Azospirillum sp. TSH100: one gene and its partner. The protein of the gene in region 1 interacts with the protein of each later gene in a pairwise test. Links are inferred from orthologs where the notes say so. Each region holds a gene or a part of one and is shown on either strand. Other genes may lie near its edges.

Region 1 (4,332 bases):
CCTCGGGATGGTCGATGCAGAGCGCCGCAAAGCCGTAGAAGGGGATGTTCTGCACGAAGCTGTCGAAGGCCGCCCGCGCGTTGTCGAAGGTGCCGTAGAAGTCCAGATGCTCCGGATCCATGTTGGTGACGACGGCGATGCAAGCCGGCAGCTTGACGAAGGTGCCGTCGCTCTCGTCCGCCTCCACCACCATCCAGTCGCCGGTGCCGAGCCGGGTGTTGGAGCCGTAGGCGTTGATGATGCCGCCGTTGATGACGGTCGGGTCGAGGTTGGCGTGCTCCAGCATATGGCCGACCATCGAGGTGGTCGTGGTCTTGCCATGGGTGCCGCCGATGGCGATCGCCCATTTCAGGCGCATCAGCTCGCCCAGCATCTCGGCGCGGCGGACCACCGGCACCAGGGCGGCACGGGCTGCCACCACCTCCGGATTGTCGCGCTTGACGGCGGAGGAGACGACGACGACGGCCGCGCCGGCGATGTTCTCGGCCCGATGGCCGACGAACACCTTGATGCCCAGCTCGCGCAGGCGCTTGACGTTGGCGTTCTCGGCAAGGTCGGAGCCCTGGACGGTATAGCCCAGGTTCCGCAGCACCTCGGCGATGCCGCTCATGCCGATGCCGCCGATGCCGACGAAGTGGATGGTGCCGATCGAGAGGGGGAGGGCGCGCATGTCAGGCTTACTTTCCGCGGCGAAGCATCAGGCGAAGGGTGGCGTCGACCGCCCCGTCGGACAGGTCGTTGGGGAGGGGTTGCGATCCGTGGATCATCGACAGGCGGTCGCGCAGGAAGCCGCCTTCGGCGAGGAAGCGCGGCACCAGCGGACAGCCCGGACGGTTGTACCAGCCACCCTCGGTCCGCGTCATGTCCGCCGGCCAGTCCTGCAGCGGACGCGGCGTCGGCCGGGTCAGATTCCGCATGGGTTTCATCATTCCGCGGCCCCCTTGGCGCTGGCGCCGGCGGACGAGCGCCGGGCGTGGTGGGATTGGTCGTGGTCGGAGTGGGTGTGGTGGGTAAGAGTGGCCGGGCCGCCGCCCAGCATCGCCAGCACGGCGTCGGCCAGCGCGGTGGCGGCGTCGGCGGTGCCCCAGTCATGGGCGGCGCGAGCGGCGTCGGCGAGCGCCTGCGGATCGGCCAGCAGGGTGGACAGCCGCTCCGCCAGCGCGCTTGCGGTGAAGGAGGGTTGCGGCACCAGCCAGGCGGCCCCGGCCCCCGCCAGATGGCGGGCGTTGGCGGTCTGATGGTCGTCGGTGGCATGCGGGTAGGGCACCAGGATCGCCGGACGGCCGACGCAGGTCAGCTCGGCGATGGTGGAGGCGCCGGCGCGCGTGATGGCGAGGTGGCAGGCGGCCAGCCGTTCCGGCACATCGCGGAAGAAGGTCTGAAGCTCCAGCCGGGCAAGGCCGAGCGGTTCCAGGGCGTCGCGGGCAGCCTCCAGATCCTCCGGGCGGCACTGCTGCGCCAGATGGATGCGGGCGCGCATCGCCTCGGGCAGCAGGGCCAGCGCCGCGGGGATCACCTCGGAGAAGACGCGGGCGCCCTGGCTGCCGCCCATCACCAGCAGGCGGACCGGGCCGCCGGCCTGCGGCGCCTCGTAGGGAGACAGGCGGCGGGCGGCGATCGCCGGGCGGACCGGATTGCCGGTGCGGACGATCTTGGCGCGCTGCGTCTCGCCCAGCTTCTCGATGTCGGGGAAGGCGACGGCGATGCGGCGCGCTCCGGCGATCAGCATCCGGTTGGCGCGGCCCAACACGGCGTTCTGTTCGTGCAGCAGGGTCGGCAGCTTCGACTGGATGGCGGCATAGACGGTGGGGACCGACGGGTAGCCGCCGAAGCCGATGACCGCTGCGGGATCGAGCCGGCGCATCAGCGCCCGCGCCTCCAGCAGGCCGAGACCCATCTGCAGGGCGGCCTTCAGCTTGCCGACGATGCCGGCACCGGGGGATGCGGCGCGAATGCGGTGGACCGCAACCTCCGGCAGGCTTTCGCCGAAGGCGTGGCCGCGCTTGTCGGTCACCAGCGTCACCGCACGGCCGCGGGCCAGCAGCTCGCGTGCCAGCGCCTCGGCCGGGAACATGTGTCCGCCGGTGCCGCCGGCCGCCAGCACGATCACCTTGTTGGCGTCGGCGTCGAAGCCCGCATCGAATCCCGTTGCGCTCAAGTCGGTCGGCCTCCTCATTCCGCGGGGCCGAAGCGTTTGCGTGTCAGTGCCAGAACCATACCCATGCCGAACCCGAGAGCAAGCAGCGAGGAGCCGCCGTAGGAGATGAACGGCAGGGTCATGCCCTTGGTCGGCATAAGATGCAAGGACGAACCCATGTTGATCGCTGCCTGAAGCCCGAACTGAATCAGAAGACCGGCGGCGGCAAGCAGGACGAAGTAGTTGTTGTCATTGAAGACACGGGCGAATCCGCGCAACACGACGAAGGCGAACAGCACCACCAGCCCAAGGCAGAAGATCAGGCCCAGTTCCTCGCCCGCCACCGCGAAGATGAAGTCGGCATGGCTGTCGGGCAGATAGAACTTCACCGTGCCCTGACCGGGGCCGGTGCCCATCAGTCCGCCGTTGGCGAAGGCCTCCAGCGAGCGGTTGACCTGATAATTGTCGCCGGCATGCGGGTCGAGGAAGCGGTTGATGCGGCTGGTGACGTGCGGCAGCGTGTAATAGGCGCCGACCAGACCGACCACGCCCAACCCGCCGAGCCCCATCACCAGCACCAGGTTCAGCCCGGCCAGGAAGAACTGGGTGAACCAGACTGCGGAGACGACGAAGGTCATGCCCAGATCGGGCTGAAGGATCAGGCCGGCCATGGTGATGCCGTAGAGCGCCATCGACACCAGGGCGCCGGGGAAGCCCGGGTTGGTGCGCGACAGCGAGAACAGCCACGCCGCCACCACGGCGAAGGCCGGCTTCACAAACTCCGACGGCTGGATCGACAGGCCGGGGACATGGATCCAGCGGCGCGCACCCTTGATCTCCACGCCCACCACCAGGGTGGCGTAGACCAGCGCCACCGAGATCAGGAACACGCCCAGCGCCACCCGGCGCACGCCGCGCGGGCTGAGCAGCGAGACGCCGATCATGATGACGACCGCGGGGATCAGCATCATCACGTGGCGTTCGACGAAATAGAAGGTATCCTGGATGCCGATGCGCTCGGCCACCGGCGGGCTGGCCGCCGTGATCAGGACGGTGCCCAGGAACATCAGCAGGGCGACGGCGCCCAGCTGCCAGCGGTCGACGGTCCACCACCAGCGGCCGAAGATCGATTGGTCGGTGCGGTCGAAGGTGATCATGCAACGCCCCCGCTGGTGCCGTCCCCGGTGTGCTCATGCGCGCTGATAACGCCCGCGACATAGGCGGCGAAGGCCTCGCCACGCTTCTCGAAATTGGCGAACTGGTCCCACGATGCGCAAGCTGGGGACAACAGCACGCAAGCGCCGTCCAACCGCTCCGCCAAGGCCAGTCCGGCCGCCTTCGCGGTCGCAACATCCAGCGTTCCGCAGCGTGTATAAGCAACGCCTTGTGCGTCAAGCCATGCGGCGAATTGTTCCTGCGCCTCGCCGATCAGGAAGGCGTGCCGGACGCGCCCCATATAGCCCTCCAGCCCCTTCAGCCCGGTGTCCTTGGCCTGCCCGCCGAGGATCCAATAGATCGGGTCGAAGGTCGCCAGCGCCTTTTCCGTCGCGTCGGCGTTGGTCGCCTTGCTGTCGTTGACGAAGCGCACCCCCTCCAGCGTGCCGACCAGCTGCTGCCGGTGGGCGAGACCGGGGAAGGTCGCCATCGCCGCGACGATCGCCGGCACCGGCAGGCCGGCGGCCTTGCAGGTGGCAAAGGCGGCGGCGGCGTTCTGCCAGTTGTGGGTGCCCAGCAGGCTGGGCAGCGCCGACAGTTCCGCGACGCGGACCGCCTCGCCTTCGGTGTCGTCGATCAGCCAGCCCCCGGCGGCATAGACGCCGCCGGGCACCGGTCCCTGGGCGGAGATCGGCCAGATGCGCTGGTCGCCGGCAGCGACCAGATCGGCGTGGATCTTCCGGCAATGCTCGTCGTCCACCCCGATCACCGCGGTGCGCGGCCGGGTCTGGCGGTGGAAGATCAGTTTCTTGGCGGCGATGTAGCCTTGCATCCCGCCATGGCGGGCGAGATGGTCGGGCGTGATGTTCAGCAGGACCGCGATGTCGAAGGTGATGGAGTGGGTCAGCTCCAGCTGATAGCTCGACATCTCCAGGACGCAGGTGCCGCCGGACCCGATGGGGTCGAAGGTGAGCACCGGCGTGCCGAGGTTGCCGCCCACCGCCGCCTTGCGACCGGCGGCGGCCAGGATGTGGCCGATC
Region 2 (9,384 bases), 600 kb from region 1 along the record:
GGGTCCGGTCTGGCGCTGCGCATCCGCGACCTGCAACGCGAGCGGGTGCGGGCGCAGGAGGAGTCGGCTTTCGCCACCAAGCGGGCGGAGGAACAGCGCACCTTCGTCGCCATGCTGTCGCATGAGTTCCGCACCCCGCTGGCCGCCATCCAGGGAGCGGCCCAGATGATCGAGCTGTCGGGCGAGGTGCGGGCGCCGTCGATGCAATCCCGCGTGCGCCGCATCATCGAAACCACGCGGCGCATGTCCGACCTGGTGGAACTGTTCCTGTCGGCGGATGCGCTGGACCAGGGAGCACTGGCGCTGAAGCCGGAGGTGGTGCCGCTCGACCTGCTGATGGACGAGGCGCTGGACGGGCTGGCCGGAGCGGAGAATGAGACCAGGCTGTCGGTGACGGTCGAGCCGACAGACCGGATGTTGCGGGTCGACCTGTCCTTCCTTGGGGTGGCGGTCGCCAATCTCGTGCGCAATGCGCTGCGCTATTCGCCACCCCATACGGTGGTCAGGGTGACGGCGCACTTGGCGGGGCAAGACCTTGTCATCCGCGTCGCCGACCAGGGCCACGGCATGAGCCCGGAGGAGGTCGAGCGGATCGGCTCGATCTATTTCCGTGCCTCGTCCTCGCGCGGAACCAAAGGGTCCGGTCTCGGGCTTTACATGACGCAGCGGATCGCCGCCGCCCATGGCGGTGCGCTGACGGTGGACAGCACGCTCGGTGTCGGATCGGTCTTCACCATCCGTTTGCCCGCGGTCGGGGAACCGGAGAGCGACGATGCCGCCGTCCCGGCAGGGGCGGACCCGTTGCCGGTTCAATAGAGCGTTTTCGGGATCCGTTCGGCCAACGACCGGTCATAGGCATCGCCGCCTTCGCGCCCGGCGCTGGCCTCCGCCAGCAAGGCGCCCACCGAGGGCAGGCTGCGGCGCTCGACCTGTGCCGCCGGATCCCACAGGCGGGAGCGCAGCAGGGCGCGGGCGCACTGGAAGAACACCGTGTCGATGGTGATCACCAGCACCGACTTCGGCACCTTGCCGTCGACGGCGAAGCTGTCGCACAGATCCCGGTCGGTGTCGATCACGGCGCGGCCGTTGACCCGCAACGTCTCGTTCAGCCCGGGCACCAGGAACAGCAGTCCGACCTGCGGATCGGCCAGGATGTTGCGCAGGCTGTCGATCCGGTTGTTGCCGCGCCGGTCGGGGATCAGCAGGGTGTGGTCGTCGGCAATCCGGACGAAGCCGGGGCCGTCGCCGCGCGGCGAGGCGTCCAGCCCGCCCGGTCCGCTGGTGGCGAGAACGAAGAAGGGCGACGCCTCGATCAGCGCGCAGTAGCCGGGGGTCAGTGCCGGCACCTCCTTGGCGATGGAGGGAGCCGCCGGCTCGCCATAGAGGGCTTCCAGGGCGGCGAGATCGGTGACGGGCCTGCTTCCCGGCCGGCTCATTTCGGGTCCAGCAGGAAATAGACGAAGTCGATCGACGGCGCGTCCAGCCCGAACTGGCTCAACAGCGTATGCGCCTGCCCGCGATGGTGGGTCTGGTGGTTGAAGATGTGGGTGACGACCTGGACGAAAGGCAGCTCGTGCGGCGTGCCGGCCATGCTGCGGTAGGACAGGACCGACTCGAACCGCTCCGCCGGGATTTCCGCCAGGACGCGTAGGATGCGCTCGTCCTCCGCCTCGCGGGCCGCGCGCAGGCCGGGGAAATCGTCATGGAGGATCTCGTCGAGCGAGGACGGTTTCGGCCCGGTTCCCTCGATCCGCTCCAGCCACACCCGGTCGGCGACCAGGATGTGGTTCAGCGTGCCGCGGATCGAACCGAAGAAGGCGCCGCAATCCTCGCGGTACTGCGCATCGGAAAGCTGAGACACAACCTCGTACAGGCGGCGGTTGGCCCAGCGGTTGTAGCGGGCGAGGGTCTCGAAATGCGGCTTGGGGTCCATGGGGAGCCTCTTGCTTGCTTACTTGCCCTCTCCCGCTCCGCGAGAAGGAGGAACGATCACACTCCCGCGCGCTTGGCCGACAGGCCGGATGGGGAGAGCAGGACCTCGCGCTTGCCTTGGTGATTGGCGGGGCCGACGACTCGCTCGGTCTCCATCCGCTCCACCAGACGGGCGGCGCGGTTATAGCCGATCTGGAGCTGGCGCTGGATGAAGCTGACCGACACCTTGCCCTCGCGCACCACGAGGTTGACGGCCTGCATGTAGAGGTCGTCGCCGGTCGCGGCGGAACCGCCGTCCTCGTCTTCCACCGTGGCGGCTTCCTCTTCCTCCTCGGTGATGGCGGTGACGTAGTTGGGAGCGCCCTGGGCCTTCACATACTGGACGATCTCCTCGACCTCCGAATCGGAGACGAAGGGGCCGTGGACGCGGGTGATGCGGCCACCGCCCTGCATGTACAGCATGTCGCCCTGGCCCAGCAGCTGCTCCGCCCCGGCTTCGCCCAGGATGGTGCGGCTGTCGATCTTGCTGGTGACCTGGAAGCTGATGCGGGTCGGGAAATTCGCCTTGATGGTGCCGGTGATGACGTCGACCGACGGGCGCTGCGTCGCCATGATCAGATGGATGCCGGCGGCACGCGCCATCTGGGCCAGACGCTGGATCGCCGCCTCGATCTCCTTGCCGGCCACCAGCATCAGGTCGGCCATCTCGTCGACGATCACGACGATATAGGGCAGCGGCGTCGGTTCCGACGGGGTCAGGTCGAAGACATTCTCCGGCTCGCCCGGCGCCGGGGCGCGGCGGGGCATCTTCTCGCCGTTGGCGATCATCTCCGCCATGCGGGCGTTGTAGCCCTCGATGTTGCGGACGCCGAGCTTGGACATCGCCTCGTAACGGCTTTCCATCTCGCGCACGGCCCAGCGCAGGGCCACCACCGCCTTCTTGGGATCGGTGACGACGGGGGTCAGCAGATGTGGGATGCCGTCATAGACCGACAGCTCCAGCATCTTGGGGTCGACCATGATGAAGCGGCAGCGCTCCGGCGGCAGCCGGTAGAGCAGCGACAGGATCATCGTATTGATCGCAACCGACTTGCCCGAGCCGGTGGTGCCGGCGACCAGCAGGTGCGGCATGCGGGCGAGGTCGGCCACCACCGGCTCGCCGCTGATGTCCTTGCCGAGCGCGATGGCGAGCTGGGCCGTGGTGTTGCGGAAGGCGTCGTGGTCGAAGCTTTCGCGCAGGTAGACCATCTCGCGCACCGGGTTCGGCAGCTCGACGCCGATGACGCTGCGACCGGGGACGATGGCGATGCGGGCGGTGACCACGCTCATCGAGCGGGCGATGTCGTCGGTCAGGTTGATGACGGTCGCCGACTTGGTGCCGGGCGCCGGCTCGAATTCATAGAGTGTCACCACCGGGCCGGGGCGGACGTCCATGATCTCGCCGCGGACGCGGAAATTCTTCAGGACGGTTTCCAGCATCCGCGCGTTGCGGGCCAGCACCGACTCGTCATGCTGCTGCACCGGACGCGGCGGCGGGGTCTGCAGCAGCGAGACGGTTGGCAGCGAATAGACCGTGGGGTATTCCACCGGCTCCGGCGGCGTGGCGGGCACCGGCATGGCCGGCGCAGCGCCGGGAGTGGCGGCAGGCGCACAGGGAGCCGTGGCTTCCGCCACCGGGGTGGCCTCGCAGGGGGCAGGCGCCTCGGCCGGTTCGCGCGCCTCATAGGCCCATTCGACACCCGACAGGAAGGCAAAGCCGGCGACCACCGCCAGCGCCTCGTCCGACAGGTTGGTGGAATAGACGGTACCGGCGCGCGGCGTGCCGGGCAGAACCTCCACGTCCCACATCACGCGGCCGTCGGGGCGCGGGTTGGGGACGAGGTTGAACGGACGGCCGTTCAGCGCGCACCACAGATTGAACTCGTCGGCGGTCACCACGCCCGCCTGGGTGGGCGGGGCGGCGAGATGCGGCATACGCGGGGTCATGCCGAGGCTCCCGGCTTCTGAACGGTGAGGGGGATCGGGCCGGAGGAGGAGCCCGGTGCCGGTGCCGGGCCCGGGGAGTATATCGGCGTGCGCGCCGCCAGTTCGCGTGGCGTCATTTCGTAGGCGGCGACCAGCAGCTTGTCGATGCCGACCCCATCGCTGGACATCGGCAGCACCAGCCGTTCGAAGCTGCGGGTGCGCCCGCCGAAGACGGCGGTGTGGACGCGGGCGACGGGCAGCCGTTCGCGGCGCACCGTCTCATATTCCGGCTGAAGCAATGCCCGCTGTTCCGGCGGCAGATCGTCCAGCGTGGCACCCAGGCGCGACTGGCCGAAGGCGGCGGCCAGTGCCTTGCCATAATAGGAATAGACGAAGGTGCCGGCTTCCTCCCCGATCACCTCGAAGACGGCGATGTTGTCCTTCCACGGCCGGAGATCGGCCGGGGAGATGCTGCTGGGGACCGGCGGCCGGCCGGCGACGGATTTGGTGAGCCAGAATTCGAGCAGGCCGCTGAGAGACGGCGTCGCCAGCTCGGTTCTTTCCTTGGTCATGACAATCGCAGCTGGACGGGCGGCGCTCCTGCGGAATGACGCCGCCGGAGCTTTCAAGAGCCGCCCGAACCATACCCGCAAGGGCCGGTGTGGTGCAACCGCAAGGGCCAAGCCCGGCCGGGCGCCGCACCGCCCTTGTTTACCCGCGCTTCATCAGGCGGCGCAGGTGACGCCGGTCCCGCCCAGGCCGCAATAGCCGTTGGGATTCTTGGCGAGATACTGCTGGTGATAGCCTTCGGCGAAGTAGAAGGGCGGGGCCTCGCGGATCTCGGTGGTGATTGGACCATAGCCGGCCTGGGCCAGCCGCCCCTGATAGGCTGCCAGCGTCGCCTCCGCCGCCGCCTGCTGGGCGGGGCTGTGGGTGTAGACGGCTGAGCGATACTGGGTGCCGACGTCGTTGCCTTGGCGCATGCCCTGGGTCGGGTCGTGGGATTCCCAGAAGACGCGCAGCAGGTCCTCGACCTTCACCATCGCCGGGTCGTAGACAACGCGCACCACCTCGGTATGGCCGGTGCGGCCGGAGCAGACCTCTTCATAGGTCGGGTTCGGGGTATGCCCGCCCTGATAACCGACGGCGGTCACCCAGACACCGCTAACTTGCCAGAATTTGCGCTCCGCCCCCCAAAAGCAGCCAAGCCCGAGGTCGATGACCTCAAGCCCCGGCGGGTAGGGGCCGGTCAGGCGATGGCGGTTGACGTGATGCTGCTCGGGAACCGGGATCGGTTGGCTGCGGCCGGGCAGCGCCTCCTCCGGCGTCGGCAGCGTCGCCGGCTTGCGCAGAAAATGCCCCAGCATGGTCGGGTCTCCCATCATGACGGTCCGTTGGAGGGACCTCTTATGTCGGGTGGCGGCCGGGCCGCGGCAAGATGGCGCAGAGTGCGCGCAGGTGGAACGGGTGTGCCGGTGAACCTTCGGGCGGGTCCGCGCGTTTGATGCTCTGTCCCGCGAGGATTCTGAAAGAAGGAGAGCCTTCATGGCCAGTACCACCGACGAGCGCCTGATCCAGTCCCTGATCGACCATGGCCGCCGCAATGGCAACCGGCTGAGCGCCGAGGCGCTGGGTGGCATCCTGCCCGTCGATACCATGACGCCGGAGGAGACCGCCGCGGTGATCGAGCGGGTCGAGGCGGCCGGGGTCGAGGTCGAACTGGACGATTCCCGCCTGACGCAGGGCCGGCCCAACCCGGCATTGGCACGGCAGGCCGGCGACTATCGTCGCGGCGACGGCGTTGTCGACATGGCGAGTCCGGCGGCCCCTGCTGTGTCGGCCCCCGGTGCGATACCATCGCGTCATGGCTGGGCCGACGAGGTCGGCAGCGGCCATGGCGGCAACCACCATGGCGCCGCGCCGACCTGGACACGCAACGGAGTGGAAATGCTGCCGCTGGCGTCGGTCGCCCTGGTTGCGGTGGTGCTGATCGCAGCGCTCGGGTAATGGGCGTTACCCAGCGGCCAGGGCGTGGATGAGGATGGCGGCGGTGGCGGCGACGTTCAGCGACTGGACGCGCCCGCTGCCGGGGATGGTCAGCACCGCCTCGCAGGCCGCCAGCGTGGCCGGCGGGATGCCGTCCTCCTCGTTGCCCAGCACGACCGCCGGCGGCTTGGTATTCGCCTTGCCGCGCCAGCCCGTCAGCGCGCTGGCATCGACCGTCGGCCGGCTCTGGTCCAGTGCCGTCCCGAACACCCGATGGCTGGCGCGCAGCCGCTTGAGCAGGGCGGGCAGGGTGGGGGCACGCTCCAGCGTCACCCACTCGAAGCCGCCCTCCGCCACGCGGTAGGCTGCCTCCGACGGCATGGCCTGGCCGGGATGGTCGGAGACCAGGACGCGGGGCAGGCCGAAGAAGGCGGCGGTGCGCAGGATGGCGCCGAGATTGTGCGGGTTGCCGACGCCGTCCAGGATCAGCAGCGGCTCCGCCGTCCGGCGCGCCGTCTCGGTATCGAACAACGATAGTGTCCGCGGCGCCATCAGCGCCACCACCCCGCCGTGCAGAACGGTGCCGGCGACCTTCGCCAGCTCGTCGGCCTCCACCATGCGGTAGGGCTTTCTGGCCGCCGCCATCGCCTTGCAGTAGGCGCCCACCGCCGGTTTCAGCCGCTCGTCGAAGAACAGGCGCTCCACCCGCTCCGGCTCATGGGTGAACAGGGCGGACACGGCGGCCAGTCCGGCGACGCGGAACAGCTTGCGCGACTCGGTAGGCTCCGGAACGGACGGGGAGACGGGGGCGGCGGTCCGGGTGCGGGCACGGCTGGGATGGGGCGGGCGCCCGCGCGGAGGCATGGAGGTCCTGTCTGTCTGGTAAAGAGGTGGCGGCTTACAGCAGCTTCACCACCAGGAAGCCGCCGATCAGCGCCACCGCGAACACGCTGGTGACGAGCGTCAGCCGCTTTTCGATGAAGGCGCGGATCGGCGGACCGAAGAAATACAGCAGCGCCGCCACCAGATAGAAGCGGATCGACCGCGAGATGATCGAGGCGCCGATGAACACCCACAGCGGCAGGTGCGCCACGCCGGCGGTGATGGTCAGCAGCTTGTAGGGGATGGGCGTCATGCCCTTGATGATCAGGATCTCCGCCCCGTACTCGACGAAGGTGTGGCGCAGCTGCTCGAACTTGTCGGTCAGGTGATAGAAGTCGATCACCCAGCGGCCGATTGTCTCGTACAGGAAATAGCCGATCATGTAGCCGGCGATGCCGCCGACCACCGAGGCCAGCGTGCAGATCGTCGCCAGCTTCCACGCCGCCTTGCGGTTGGCGATGACCATCGGCACCAGCAGCAGGTCCGGCGGCAGCGGGAAGAAGGAGCTTTCGGCAAAGGACACCCCGGCCAGCCAGGCGGTCGAATCCTTCGACGCGGCCTTGGCCATGGTCCAGTCGTAAAGACGCTTCAGCATGAATGGGCCGTCCTTCGTCGCTGCCGTTGCGGTGCACGAGGCCTCTTTTAGGCGCGACGGTGCCGGTGCGCCAGTGCCCAATTCGACCGCCTCCGGACAGGGAGAACCCGTCCGGAGGCGTTAGCCCGTTCCAGTGGAGCCGGTTCAGGCGGCAGCAGCGCCTGAGGGTAGCGCGTTGGCGTTGGCAGTGGCGTTGACAGCTGGCACCGGCGCCGGAACCTTGCTCTTGCGCAGTTCGCCGCGCAGTCGCAGCAGGTTGGCGGCGGCGCAGAAGGCGTCCGATGCCATCGCGAAGGGCGACATCACCAGCGCGTTGTGGCTGACCCAGAAACCGCCGGCCACCAGCAGAAGAAGGCGCATGCGCACCGCGTCCGACTGCCAGCGTGCCAGCGTGGAGAAGGTGATGCCCAGGCTGGACAGCGCCGACGGCAGGCCGGACCAAGTGAACAGTGCGATGGCGGCGATGCCCGGCACGGTGGCGGCGAAGACCGCCGTCTGCCAGCGGCTGCGCCCTTCCGGCAGCGCTGCCAGAGCCTGCGCCACCACCAGCAGGCAAAGCGCCGCGGCGGTGTGCGCGCCCAGCAGCACATAGTGGGTGATGAACATCAGGTTGGTGGCGGCCTGCCCGGCCAGCAGGGCGCGGCGCTTCTTCATCAGCGGCCACAGGCACGAACCGGCGAAGGCGGCGCCGCCGAAAGCGTCGGCGGCGGTGATGGGCAGGGGAAGGGACAGCATGGCGGGGGATCGGCTCGGGCAAAGGCATGGCGGTGCGGAGCCACGACTGCGGTCCGTCCGGATGCCTGATGAGATCGGGAGAATGGGGTGTTGCCGTCCGGTCACGCTGGAGCCGAGCTGCAACAGAGCCATATGTAAGATGCCTTGCCGCGCCGCACCATCGGGCTTCCCGTCGCTCTGGGCTGCACCGCGCGCATGGAAGAAAAAACAGACGTCAGTGCTTGGGCAGGTTTTGGCTGCGACTTGCGGTGCCTGGCCCGATCAATTGACAACCAAACAGGCTGGACTCAGCCGGCCGGCGGCTCCGTCCCGGCGACCGGCTCTCCGCTCGTGTCGTCCTTCAGCACCTCCTCCAGCCAGCGCAGATGCGGTTCGGCGGCCTTTCGCGCCTCCTCCTGGGTCTGGCGGTAACGGGCGACGACCTCCTGGCCCAGCGGGGTCAGGCCGGCGCCGCCGCCTTCCCGCCCGCCGACGCTGGTGCGGATCACCGGCTCGCGGAAGGCGGTGTTCATGGTCTCTACCAGGAACCAGGCCCGGCGGAAGGTCATGTCCAGTGACCGTGCGGCGGCGGAGATCGAGCCGGTGCGGTCGATGGCCTCCAGCAGGGCGATCTTGCCGGGGCCTATGGCGCCCGACGGGTGCAGGAAACGGACACGAAGGTCGGCGGGCATGATGTTCCGATGTGAATCCGAAAAAGGATAGGAACAACCATGTGGGGGCTGCCACGCCGGTTCAAGCGACAAGTCGCGCAATAGGGGAAGCCACTGATGGAGTGCGCAATCGGTCGCACCCCTTCAGTGGCTCTCCAAGGCTTGTTCGCCGTCAGGCGTCAGTCTGCTCCGGCGGCCTCGGCGAGCCCCAGGAAGGCGGGCAGTTCGTGGGTGATGACGTAGGTGGGGATCGGCGCCAGGAAGTCGCGCATCCGGCCCTTCTCCATGAAGCGCTTGCGGAAGCGGGAGTGGGTGAACATCGTGCCCAGCTTCGGCACGATGCCGCCGGCGATATAGACGCCGCCACGCGCCCCCAGCGTCAGGGCAAGGTTCCCGGCCACGGTGCCCAGCATGGCGCAGAACATCTCAACCGCTTCGGCGCAATGGGGCTCGCTGCCGGCCAGGGCATTGTCCGCCACCTGTGCCGGGCTGAGGGCGGCCGGCTCCCGCCCGTCCAGGATCGACAGCGCGCCGTAGAGGTTGACGAGGCCCGGACCGGACAGCACCCGCTCGGACGAGACATGCTCGAAGCTCTTGCGCAGCTGGCCCAGAACGGCGCTCTCGCGGTCGCTGATCGGC

Evidence for each region.
Region 2: the proteins of E6C72_RS00360 (region 1) and E6C72_RS03215 interact in binary tests that used the Escherichia coli proteins (3 or more experiments, as listed by UniProt). The link is inferred for Azospirillum sp. TSH100 from one-to-one orthologs.

Annotation. Positions count from the first base shown.
Region 1 is NZ_CP039634.1:74,379-78,710, reverse strand. What follows is about bases 1-2,960. They hold E6C72_RS00360 (UDP-N-acetylglucosamine--N-acetylmuramyl-(pentapeptide) pyrophosphoryl-undecaprenol N-acetylglucosamine transferase), read right to left. Parts: upstream 2,075-2,960; coding sequence 926-2,074; downstream 1-925. Other genes in these bases: E6C72_RS00355 (FtsW/RodA/SpoVE family cell cycle protein), read right to left, coding at 2,173-2,960; E6C72_RS00365 (hypothetical protein), read right to left, coding at 678-917; murC (UDP-N-acetylmuramate--L-alanine ligase), read right to left, coding at 1-670. Outside these bases: more of E6C72_RS00355, read right to left, coding at 2,961-3,294; murD (UDP-N-acetylmuramoyl-L-alanine--D-glutamate ligase), read right to left, coding at 3,291-4,332. UniProt on the Escherichia coli protein: Cell wall formation. Catalyzes the transfer of a GlcNAc subunit on undecaprenyl-pyrophosphoryl-MurNAc-pentapeptide (lipid intermediate I) to form undecaprenyl-pyrophosphoryl-MurNAc-(pentapeptide)GlcNAc (lipid intermediate II).
Region 2 is NZ_CP039634.1:675,757-685,140, reverse strand. The notes cover bases 4,830-7,793. They hold E6C72_RS03215 (RNA methyltransferase), read right to left. Parts: upstream 6,748-7,793; coding sequence 5,911-6,747; downstream 4,830-5,910. Other genes in these bases: E6C72_RS03205 (YgjV family protein), read right to left, coding at 7,505-7,793; E6C72_RS03210 (YqaA family protein), read right to left, coding at 6,782-7,360; E6C72_RS03220 (hypothetical protein), read left to right, coding at 5,443-5,904; msrA (peptide-methionine (S)-S-oxide reductase MsrA), read right to left, coding at 4,830-5,264. Outside these bases: E6C72_RS03250 (sensor histidine kinase), read left to right, coding at 1-816; E6C72_RS03245 (pyridoxamine 5'-phosphate oxidase family protein), read right to left, coding at 810-1,436; E6C72_RS03240 (DinB family protein), read right to left, coding at 1,433-1,933; E6C72_RS03235 (DNA translocase FtsK), read right to left, coding at 1,990-3,918; E6C72_RS03230 (PAS domain-containing protein), read right to left, coding at 3,915-4,469; more of msrA, read right to left, coding at 4,623-4,829; more of E6C72_RS03205, read right to left, coding at 7,794-8,095; E6C72_RS03200 (winged helix-turn-helix domain-containing protein), read right to left, coding at 8,383-8,766; E6C72_RS03195 (glucokinase), read right to left, coding at 8,925-9,384.